Regions from separate parts of the Pelorhabdus rhamnosifermentans genome, predicted to be linked through region 1. Evidence: riboswitches for the same ligand, from Rfam matches in the RefSeq annotation. Region 1 holds a riboswitch; the other holds the start of a gene.

What was found. A riboswitch is a leader RNA that binds a small molecule or an ion and turns the genes downstream of it on or off. The one in region 1 is predicted to bind glycine.
Region 2: another riboswitch for glycine. It lies ahead of Ga0466249_RS18010 (ABC transporter substrate-binding protein); the one in region 1 lies ahead of Ga0466249_RS21325 (amino acid permease).

Annotation. Positions count from the first base shown of each region.
Region 1 is NZ_JAHGVE010000026.1:6,091-12,292, reverse strand. It holds gene Ga0466249_RS21325 (amino acid permease) at 1-1,072, opposite strand, end outside; glycine riboswitch at 1,145-1,237, opposite strand; glycine riboswitch at 1,238-1,313, opposite strand; gene Ga0466249_RS21320 (methyl-accepting chemotaxis protein) at 1,585-3,300, opposite strand; tRNA gene Ga0466249_RS21315 (tRNA-Arg) at 3,514-3,588, opposite strand; gene Ga0466249_RS21310 (zinc ribbon domain-containing protein) at 3,640-4,029, opposite strand; gene Ga0466249_RS21305 (MFS transporter) at 4,120-5,457, opposite strand; gene Ga0466249_RS21300 (transcription repressor NadR) at 5,641-6,153, opposite strand; gene Ga0466249_RS21295 (potassium channel family protein) at 6,179-6,202, opposite strand, start outside.
Region 2 is NZ_JAHGVE010000017.1:90,168-96,369, reverse strand. It holds gene Ga0466249_RS18020 (hypothetical protein) at 354-902, opposite strand; gene Ga0466249_RS18015 (flagellinolysin) at 1,126-2,418, opposite strand; gene Ga0466249_RS18010 (ABC transporter substrate-binding protein) at 3,756-4,922, opposite strand; glycine riboswitch at 5,111-5,212, opposite strand; glycine riboswitch at 5,221-5,295, opposite strand; gene Ga0466249_RS18005 (amidohydrolase) at 5,393-6,202, opposite strand, start outside.

The DNA of each region.
Region 1 (6,202 bases):
CAAATACCCCTTCCGGCATAATATATTGCAGGATAACCGCAATCAAGACGACAATTGCCGAGAACACGGTAGCATTAAAAGGTACTTGACTGGATGTTAACTTTTTCATTGACTCAGGTGCATTATTTTCTTTAGCAAGCGAATAAACCATACGGCTTGTACTGAAAATACCGCTGTTGCAAGCAGATGCAGCGGATGTCAGTACAACAAAATTTACAATCGTTGCTGCTGCTGCAATTCCCACTGCAGCAAATACCTGTACAAATGGGCTTTTAGCCGGACTAATTGAAGTCCACGGATATATGCTCATAATAATAAGAAGTGCTCCGATATAGAAAAGAATAATCCGAATTGGAATATTGTTGATCGCCTTTGGGATAACCTGTTCCGGATTTTTCGTTTCACCGGCTGTTAAGCCAACTAATTCGATTCCGGTAAAAGCAAATACGACCATTTGGAAGGAAAGAATGAAACCGCTTATCCCATTGGGAAACCAGCCGCCATTACTCCAAAGGTTGGCAAAACTGGATGCACCGGCATCGGTAGAAAATCCTTTAATAATCATATATGTACCAATTATAATCAGTGCTAAAATTGCAACAACTTTAATCAAAGCAAACCAGAATTCCATTTCACCAAATACCTTTACTGCAGTAAGATTCATAATCAGTAAAATTACAAGAATCATAAGACTCGGAACCCACTGAGCTATATTGGGGAGCCAGTATTGTATATAAAGTCCGGCGGCAGTTACGTCCGCCATGGCAAGTGAAATCCAACAAAACCAGTAGGTCCATCCAGTAATAAATGCTACTCCATTGCCTAGATAGTCACGTACAAAGTCGACAAAAGAATGATATTTCAAATTAGAAAGCAATAATTCCCCGAGAGCACGCATAACAAAAAAACAAATCGCCCCTGTTATCATATATGCAAATAAAATAGATGGACCTGCCAAGTGAATAGACCTGCCAGAACCTAAAAATAATCCTGTACCAATTGCACCGCCAATCGCAAGTAATTGAACATGACGATTTTTTAGTCCTCTCGATAAATTTTGATTTTCCGCCATACATAAACCACCTTTCGCCTCAAAAAAATACAAAAAGAGACCAAATTATAAATCTGGCCTCAAAAAAAGCAGCTAACTAGCTCTGTCCTTTTACCTGAGAGAGTCACTGATTAAAAATAATCAGCTTGCTCCTTCGGTGCTCTCCATTGAGTCTCTCCAGAGTTTCGTCCAATAATGGTCCTTTTGCCTGAAAGCATAACATCTTCGGCGGATTATAAAATCTCTCTCCCATTATCTTCATCCGAGATTTGATATCAAATTATCAATGCATTTATATATTTTATCATTTATTCTTATAAATGTCAATCTAAAAGGAACATCTGTGTGTTTTATATACACATTTAGATCCGAACAAAATAATTCTCATCAACAGGTCTTCCGGAACCATTTTGTTTCCGACTTCCTATCCATATGTAGTCGCTGAATATGCGGGTTACTATATGAAAAAGGCACCTGCCACCTATTTACATGCATAGGCTAACAGGTGCTTTCTTATTTGTCCCAAACTTTAACTAAACTCGAAAATGGCTAACAGCTTCCTGGAGATCCTCAGCCAACTTGGCAAGACTCTGACTGGATGAGGCGATTTCCTCCATAGATGCCGATTGTTCCTCTGTTGCCGCCGACACAGTTTGTGTTTTTCCAACGGCTGCTTTACTGTGACCGTCAATTTCCTTCACCGATGCTACAATCTGCTGACTGCCACTAGCCATCTGCTGAATAGCAGCGGAAATTTCCTTCACTTGTTCGGATACTTGCGTTACCAGTGTCGCAATTTCCCCAAACGCATGACCAGCCGTAGTAACAACCTCTGTTCCTACTTTAACCTCACGAGTACCTTCGCTCATGGCAACAACAGCTTTATCTGTATCCCCTTGAATCTCGCTGATTAGTGCAGCTATATGCTTTGCTGCGTCCTGTGATTGTTCCGCAAGCTTACGGACCTCTTCAGCGACAACAGCAAACCCTTTGCCTTGTTCTCCAGCTCTGGCAGCCTCAATTGCGGCGTTAAGCGCCAGTAGGTTTGTCTGACCAGCAATACCGGAGATTGTGTCGACAATTTGCCCGATTTCTTTTGACCGTTCACCCAATTTAGCTACAACTTGTGCGGAATTATTTACAGTTTGCTCAATATGAGCCATTTGATTAACAGCCTTATCCACCGACTTATCACCATCGGTTGCCTTTTCAGCGGCTTGAGATGAATTACTGGCTACTTGATTGGCGCTAGCAGCTACTTGCTGGATACCAGCTGACATCTGCTCTACCACAGAAGATGTTTCGTTTACGGCATTTAATTGTTTTTCTGCACCTTGTGCCACATCGCTAATAGAACCTGCAACCTGATTAGCAGCTTGAGCTGACTGTTCAGCGCTGGCAGTCAGCTCTTCCGAAGAAGCCGCCACTGTTTCAGCTGATTCATTGACCTGTTTCAAAACTGTACAGAGTCTACCTCGCATACTTTGCAAAGCATCTGCTAATTGACCAATTTCATCTTTTCTAACCAATTTTCGTGGTTTATCACGAAAATCTCCGTCTGCGAGTTTCTTGCAAATTAATACCATTGTATTGAGCGGCTTGGTTATCATTTTGGTAATATAAAAACCACTTAAAAGTAACATTACGAAGGATATAAAAATATCACCAAAGGTAATCTGTTCAGCTTTTTCAAATGATGCCTTGTTATCGGCATCGACTTGTTTTGACAATTCAATGGAATACTTCGAGAGATCAATGCATCGATTAAGAGCTTCCGAGGCTAATGAATCGACCGTAGCCGTATATAATGCATAAGCTTCTGCATTTTTATTTTGCATTGCTAACTCAATAACCTTATTTCTTGCTTCACGATATTTTTGCATAGACATCTTAAATCCGGCCAATTTTTCCTTAGCTGTAGAATCTAAATTAGACTTATCAAGCTCGGCTAGATTATCATTAAAGTTTTTTACCCGCTCATCAATAACTCTTTTCAATTCTTGCTTTTTTTGGTTATCCGTTGTGAGCATCATTTCCATTATTTCTTGATTTACCTTATTAACATGAGCATAGTTTTCGTTAATAAGCGCAATTGGCACTAATTGATCTGCATACATTGTGTTCATACTGACGTTTGATTGTTGAAGATAATAATAACCAGTATACGCGATACTACTCATAGATAGCAATGCGATAAGAATTAGGATGCCCAATTTAGAACTTACTTTCATGTCATCAAAGAATCTCATTAAATCTCCCCCCAGTCTTAAAACATATAACTATGTCAAATTTCGACATGAAGGACCATTGTCCTCTGCCAAAATATGTAATATTAATAAATATATTTTCTCTCCATCGTCACATTATCTAAAATAAATTTTTGTAGCCACCCAGGCATCAAAAAAACCCCTGCATCACCTGCAGTATAACGCAGGAAATACAAAGGTTTATAAGCCTTCTAGTGGTGCGCCCGGCAGGATTCGAACCTGCGCTCACGGCTCCGGAGGCCGATGCTCTATCCCCTGAGCTACGGGCGCTCAATTGACACAGATAGTATTATACCATAACTATCTGTATCTGTCTAATTTTTATTTGGCATCAAGCGGCTCATGGCAATAGGGACAATTCCGCCAATAACGATCCACGTCCCGACCACAATGAGCACATTTCGGACGAAGTGTATGCCCGCAATAAGGACAAACCTTAAATTGGGCTTTCACTTCTTTACCACACATGGTACAAGTAAAAGGCTCTTCAAGAACGGTTGCATCCACATCAATCGTATTGTCATCAGGATTTTGTAAATCCTTTTTTTTACGGCCAAAAATAAAGTAAAGCGGCACAAACAAAAACCACAGGGAAGTTAATGAGCCTAACATCCAAACAGCAACACTGCCCAAACTACTGCCACGCGATTTTGCATCTCGATAAATCCAATAGGCAAACAAAAGACCAATCAAAAATGAAATGTGAATCATATCTGTCACTCCTTAACGAGCTAACGACCCTGTTTTCTACATTTCATTATACCATTAGACAAAATAGCTAAGCAAACATAAAAACAAATTTTACATATGCTCTGCCAAAACCTGTTTTTTCGTTTCCTGCCCCAAAAGAAGAACGATAAGTCCTATAACAGCTAAAACAATCATAAACATCGTAAATATCCAACCTATACCTGTTTGCGGCAACAACCAACCCACAACTGCCGGAGCAAAAATCCCACCAATACGACCAATACCAGCCGCCCAACCTGTGCCAACTGCCCTGACTGTCGTCGGATAAAGTTCCGGCGTATAAGTATAAATGACACCCCAGGCACCTAAATTGAAAAATGACATAGCACAACCCCAGCCTATCACGGTTACTGCTGTACTGCTATGACCAAATCCATACGCCGCTACGGCACTACATAACAAAAAGGTGGCGAGTGTATTTTTACGACCCCAGCGATCTACCAGCACTGCCGCAGCAAAATAGCCCGGTAGCTGAGCTAAAGTAATCATCAAAACATATTCAAATGTTTTTACAATAGCCAAGCCCTGTCCAACCATGAGCGATGGCAACCACGTAAAAATGCCGTAATAAGAATAAACCAGACCAAACCATAATATCCACAATAAAGCCGTTCTTTTCGCCAGTTTAGGCTGAAATAACAAACTGAACGACGAAGCCTGTGAAGTAAGTGATGCCGCCGCGCTGCAATCTCCATTCATCGCAGCTTCTTGATATTTTGGCGGCTTTTTTCCGCCAAGTCTTTCAATACGACTTACAATATTATGAGCTTCCTCATAGCGGCCTTTTTGCAACAAATAACGTACAGATTCGGGTACAGAGCGCCAGATCCAAAAAACATAAAAAGCAGGCAGAGCTCCCAAAAAAAAGACAGCAGACCAACCGAAAGCCGGAATCACCAAGTAAGCAATAAGCGCGGCAATAAACCAGCCTACAGCCCAAAAACTTTCCAGCAGTACAATAAACCGTCCCCGCTTGGCTGCCGGAGAAAATTCACTCATGAGTGTCACAGCTACAGGCAATTGACCACCCAAACCAAAACCAACAAAGAACCGAAAAATCATGAGGGACTCATAGTTCCAGGCTAGACCACATAAACCTGTTGCAATACCATAGGTCACGAGTGTGGCAGCAAAAACTTTACGCCTCCCCCATCTTTCAGCAGCGGACCCAGCTAATACAGCCCCAAGCGCCATCCCGACTAACCCAATGCTGCCAATATAGCCAACAGACTGAGCTGAAAGACCCCACTCTTTTGCAAGAGATGGCAAAACAAAAGCAACCAGTCCTGTATCTGCAGCATCAAACATCCACCCCAAACCAATAATGAATAGTAAGCGATAATGAAAGGAATTTACTGGAACTGACTCCAGCCGAGTAAGAATATTCATATTTCCTCCTATTTCAAACTGTCTTGTCACGTGTAAATACATTATAGCAAATAAATAATCAGCAGACAATATTAAAAGCAGTCCCTTAATTATGGGCTGCTTAGTATACTAACTACATATATGCCGTTAAGTGATAAGTATGTCCGAAAAAACATTATCTTACTTTCATGATTGCATTTCCACTCATTTTGCTAACAAGCTGCAATCATGCAGCTTGTTTTTTATACGTTGAAGCTGTTCTTCTGAACGAACAAGCAAGGTATGAAGATGAACACCACCTGTAATAAGCGAAAGGGGCTCAGCACGAGTCGTGGCTAGTTTATCGACAAAACTACGAACATCAAATAGATTGGTTAACATCAAATTGGCTTTAATCTCACCATACACAGGATGTTCAACAATAACATCCAAAATTTGGGCTCCTTCTTCAATCATAACGACAAGTTCTTTTTCGAGATCTTCGGCGTTATGTTTACAAGCAATCTTGACTTCCAATGACTGATCAGCAACAGACGGAATGAGATATCCCTGCGGCGTGGCATAAATATCTGAGCCAAGAGCCCGTAAAATAGCAATATCATTGACTATAACTTGACGGCTCACAGCAAATTCCCGTGCTAAAACAGCACCAGTCAGCGGCATTTTATTACTGCATAATTTTTCAAGTAGGGCCTTGCGCCTATTTTCCGTATTCAAAACAAGTCCTCCTTTGCCGTATCCATTATACATCTAAAGCCAAAGCATG
Region 2 (6,202 bases), on a different contig from region 1:
TTATTGTAATTTGTTGAAGAATTTTGTAAAAGAATGCACTAAATAATTAAGGCATATTATATAATATGATGATTTGAAACCCATTTAAATTTAATTTGATTAATTGATTTATTAATTTATTGATTTATTTACATAATTTTGATATTTTTTCTTGCAATACGATATGAATAGAATTTTTAAGTTTAATGATATGCCGCAACAAAAAGAAGACCCGCCTCTTGAAGAAACAGGTCCACCAGAGTAAAATTTTTCTGTTAAAGCCTTGCCTTCTGGCGCTATTATCTTTCAGTCATCCAGGTCACAAGGAAAGAAAGTGACATTTAAAGTGTGGTTTTCTTCAGAAAATTACTAGTTTATTTTACCAATACGGAATTTATGGGTTCTACTTTTTGTAAATACATGTTTTGCACAGATGCAATGATTTTGTAAGGTATAGTATAATCTCTAAAGCGCTCCCCTTCAGATGTAATATAAAAAAATTTTACGGAAACATCTTTTTTCGTGTCTAGTAAAGCTTGGATTAGAGAACCAGGAAGAAGCCAGGTAAATTGAGCGATACCGTCGCTAGTAAAAGTACCAGAAGATGCCGATGTTATTTCCCAACTCTTCCCGTTTACATTGAATTTTATCATGGGGCGAATGGATATGACATCATACTGAGACGTATCATATTGTAACGTAAAATTTTCTAACGCGATGGTACTACCTTTCTCATAGACCGAGCTAAATATTGTGATTAATTGGTAATGGTTGCTGAAATTAAAGATACTTGATGACTCAGTGTCGATAACAAAATAGGTTCTTGTGCCCTTATAGTCTTCACTACTTTCAATGGTAGCTGCGAATGCTACTGAAGCGAAGAAAAATAAAAATCCGATTATTAAAATACATTTCCTTTTCATAGAATCATCCCTTTTAAATTTATAAACGTTCACGTTAACTTTATTCTGGTATTTTTTTGATAGCAAACATCCCCTTTAGGAGAAATGGGGGCCACTAATTTACTTGATATTCATGAGGAAAAAAGGAGTCGCCTGTGTTGATACACAGACGACTTCAAGAACAAAACAAAAATTCAACTACCAAAAGTATAACTCAGTAAAGCAGTCGTGCGCGTTGACTTCGCTATTTAGCAACATCTATATGTGTACCAAGTGTTTTACTTTTAAATGCCTTAGAATTCAATGGGTTATTCTTCTGATTCGTACTTAGTTGCTTTTGCGTATTATAGGCGATATTTGGATCTAATGCAGGCCAAATTACATGGAAGTGCTTTAACGGTGTATTCGTAGGATCATAAATATCTGGAATGACTGACTTGGCTGTTCTGACAGGGCCATTGTCTGCAGCTTCTCCACCTATTCCTCCAGTATCTCCATCGTTCACTGCGTTTTGAAATTCACCCGCAATATCTAGGTTGTGAATAAATTTTTCTCCATTGCCATTTGTTACATAATCAGTAATAAATGCATGTGTGTTAGCGTAGTTAGAGACATGGCTTAAAGCCTGATCAAGGTTTTCCGTCGGATTATTTTTTAAATTCGTTAATAAATCTTTAATGCCGCCACTATGACCTGCCGCCTCAATCTGCTTATGTAGGTAACGCACTGCCATAGTGGCGGCTGAGTAATGCAAAGAATCACTGACCCAAGTATTATTGGTTCCATCACCTAATGCATTTTGAATGGCTGCCGCACCTTCTATTCCACCACCCTTACGGGATAAATCCGTTGCTACTCTTTCATCAGCTCCGTGAATAAATTCTGCAGTTCCTTCTGCGAACCAAGTAGGCAGAGATTCAAAATTCATCGTTCGCCCCATAATCGCATGAACCATTTCGTGGGTTATAACGCGATCGTCGTAATTTGGAGCTTCTCCGCCGTTAGGCAACGTGGAAGGAAGGGCAGTTGGCACAACAACATGTAAAGATTCATTGTACGCTTTTCCATCAGAACCGAATTCAAAGTTGGTAGAAGCAAGATAGGCCTCCGGATTATTCTCCAAAACGACACTTAAATCTGATCCATCTCCTGTTAGTCCATAGCGTTGAGAAATTACATCTTCCGCTTCTTCTAACCAATCATCTTTTAAGCAGTTAATAATATTCTGATCATCCTGAGCCAATGACAATGCAAAAGATGGATTGCTATTCACAGTTTCCCTTTGCGGCGAAGATCTACCCTCTTGAATGGCGGTTGATTGTTGTGTGGAAATTTGATGCTGCTTTATTATGTTTTCAGGTATCTCGAGTGTAACAGCATCAACAGAATTCAATTTTTCTTTTAAATCAAAATCTTGTCCAGTATTTGAATCTTGTTTATTTTGATTTAATAAAGAATCTGAAGATCCATCTTTGTTTCTAATTGATGTTTCCATCCGCGTACTTGTTTTGGAAAATTTTTGAATTAACACAGCCATAGAATCAGACCCCTTTCACTTATATAATTCTTATAACGAAACAATACATTTGAATTGCATTCGAAATACATTTAAATGTAATTTAAACTACATTTAAATTACATTTTTTTTAGAAAGGCTTGATTAGATTGTGTTATAAAATAAGCATTTTAGAAAAGAGGCTAGAACTCTCTTCTAAAACGCATGTCACTTGTTGAATCATACGCATTAAAAGTACTGCTCTTTTTTACGAATCCATGCATCAGCCCCTGAGCAAGCGGCAAATATCAGCTAACTCCAGAAAAAATTCCACCTAAAAAATATTTCGAACCGTCAGCTTTTTGTGACAAAATACGCCAAGCCCCCGCTTCCATTCTCATAGAGCGGGGGCTTGCGCCATTCCTTAAAGTGATTTTTAGTCTGTCCAGTGGATGTGGTAATTCAAACATTTAGAATTCTTATGTGATATTTCCGGAAAAAATTTGGGCATGATAGTAAGTACAATAATAATACTGCTTAGAATTATAGTGAACGTAGGATAGTTATGATATAGTGCGAAAGTAATAAACATACCAATAAAGATTAATATCCACTTTACGCTGCCAAGAAACTTATAAATCATGGAGAAAATGATTCCTACTATAACTAAACCGAAAAAGATGCCTGTTGCATAGTCGAGTAATTCTATGATGCTCATCTCCCTAATTCGTATTTAATAATTACATCGAATTAAGTTATTTGTAATGCATTTGTAAAGCATTTGAAATATCATTAACTCCAACTTTCGCAGTAAGAAATAAACAAGCCTTGATATAACTGGGCAAGGCAGCCAACATTGGCCTTATCATATAATGAAAGAAACAGACCTCTCAGACTGCAAGAGACTGTTTTAGGTGTGAAAGTTGAGTTCATAAGTAGTTAATATATACTGGATTAGTGTAAAATCTCATGCTAATTACAATTAGATTCATGCTGCTGATTGAAAATATAAAGCTAGCCTAAGTTTGCTCTGAATTAGTATAGGATCCATTAATAGAAAAAAAAGATTAGAGTCTATAGGTAACGAAAGTCCAGCAATGCAATAGCGAAAAGAAAACATAATATAATCAATGGTTTGCACCTCCTGAATTAATACCATTTTATACTAAGTTTGTGACAAAATTATGTCAAAAGGTAATAATAGACGTCACATTTTTGTTATAAATATAAGTTAAAATGGAAAGAAATTGATTCATTTTCTTTTATTCAAGGTGCTGCCGCATTAGCGATATAATTCTTTTACATAAAATAGGCTATCCTTCTCTCTAAAAAAGAAGGATAGCCTATTTTTATCGATGTAACACAAATTGCTTTTTACATTATGGCTTAACTGTTTCCTTAAACATCTGTTTTCCGTCTTTCATTTCAATAATCACGACGTTTTTAACAGCATCATGTGTATCATTAAGCGTCGTGGGCCCTGTCACAGCTGGATAATCTTTCGTAGCAGCAAGTGCTTCGCGAATTTTACTAGGTTCTGTGCTATTCGCCCGCTGAATGGCATCAATCAGAACATTAGCAGCATCATAGCCAAGCACAGCCAAAGCATCTGGTGCCTGTCCATATTCTTTCTTATAAGCTTCAACAAAATCCTGCGAAGCAGTACTCGTGTCATCTACAGAATAGTGATTCGTAAAATAAGTATTATTCAAAGCCGCAGCCGTTCCAACTTCAACGAGTTTCGGTGAATCCCAGCCATCACCACCAATAATAGGTACAGTAATACCAAGCTCACGAGCCTGCTTTACAATCTTACCGACTTCTTCATAATAACCAGGGACATAAATCACTTCTGGATTTAAGGCTTTTACCTTCGTTAAAATGGTCTTAAAGTCCTGATCTTTCTGTAAATAAGCTTCTTCACCTAATACAGTGCCGCCGCCCTTCGCAAAAGCCTCTTTAAAGAAGCTAGCCAAACCTTTACTGTAATCACTACTGTTGTCAACTAACATCACAGCTTGTTTCAATTTCAACGTATTCAATACAAAATTAGCACCGACTGTTCCCTGGAAGGGGTCAATAAAACAAACACGGAAGGTATAATCTCTTACTTTATTCGTTTTTTCATCAAGCGTTACTTTGGGATTTGTAGCACCCACAGCAATAAAAGGAACTTTCGTTGCTTCAGCTACACTGGCAGCTGCAATGGCATCAGAACTAGAAAATACGCCTGTCACTGCCACAACCTTATCCTGACTGACTAATTTCGTCATGGCATTGGCCGATTCAGAAGGCTCGCTTTTATTATCAGCAACAACTCCCTGAATTTGTTTACCAAGCACACCGCCTTTGGCATTGGCCTCTTTAATGGCCATTTTCGCCCCATTGGCAGCGGATGTACCCATAGTAGCATTGCCACCTGTCATTTCATTCAAAATCCCGATTTTAACATCCTTTGATGATGAACCTCCGCACCCCGCCAATATTCCAGTCATAAATAAAGCAACGAGTCCGACTGCTACAACTTTAAAGCCTCGATTACGCATAAAATTTTTCTCTCCTTTTCTTTTCCTTAAAGCTCACTGTCTACACCTGTACTCTGCAACCCGAATTTTCATGCGCATCAAAACAAAAGAGTCAAATCATAAGATGATTTGACTCTGGACAAACAACAATAAATACCCTTAGGCATTTCATTGCTACACTTCCAAAGATAGCGAGTATTCTTTGGATTGGTTTTGTCTCTGTCCTTTTGCCTGAGAGCTTTGTCAGCAATCTACGATTACTGTATTTCACCTTCGGCGTCCTAAATCAGGATCTCTCCAGAGTCTCGTCCATTTACGGTTCTACTTCACAATCAAAGTACCTGAGAGTTTTACTCCTTCGGTGGGCCCTAAGCCACTCTTCCGCAAATATCATCCGAAAACACATATGTAGTTGTAAAAAGTACATATAAAACAGATTTTATTATAGAACAATTTCATCAATTATTCAACAGAAATAGCTAAAGTTTTTATTATTCTTTTCCTAAAGCTAAAATACTCCTTGCGAGTACTTCTACTCCCTTTGTAAGGATAGATTCATCAAAATCGAAAGAACCATTATGATGTCCAGCAGCTAAATCAGATCCAAGCAAAGCATAAACAGACTGCCCGCCCTGTTGCTGCACGCGATTCATAAAAAAAGTAAAATCATCACTGCCACCCATATTTGCTTGAGTGACAACCTGGCTAAACAATCCCGATGATTCAGCCACTGACTTTAATACAGTGGCCAGTTCCTCGTTGCCATGACCGCCTAAGGCGGCACCCATCTTGGTTATTTGTGCCTCCACGCCATACATGGCAGCAGAACTTTGAATAATACGAGTAGCCTCTTGCTGCATATATTCGTTAAGTGCTGAATTTTCACCCCGTGTTTCTAGTTTTAACAGAGCATCTTGCGGAATAACATTGCGCCCAGTCCCAGCCTGTAAAATGCCGACATTTACCCGTGTCATCCCTGCACCATGCCGCGAAATACCATGTAAATGAAGAGAAGCTGTTGCAGCTGCAAGCAAGGCATTGCGTCCTTCCTGCGGCGCAAAACCAGCATGAGCGGGCTTACCATGAAAACAGGCATCAAGCTTCGTCGTAGCTAAAAATCCCCCTGCACTACACACAAACTGCCCGGTCTGATTTGCAGCCGTACCAAGATGCAAACCAATAGCGTAGTCCACATCGTCAACAATACCAGATTCCACCATGGCCCGAGCTCCGCGAACGCCTTCCTCGGCTGGCTGGAACACAAGTTTCACCGTACCAGAAAGTTCATGACGCAGCAACAT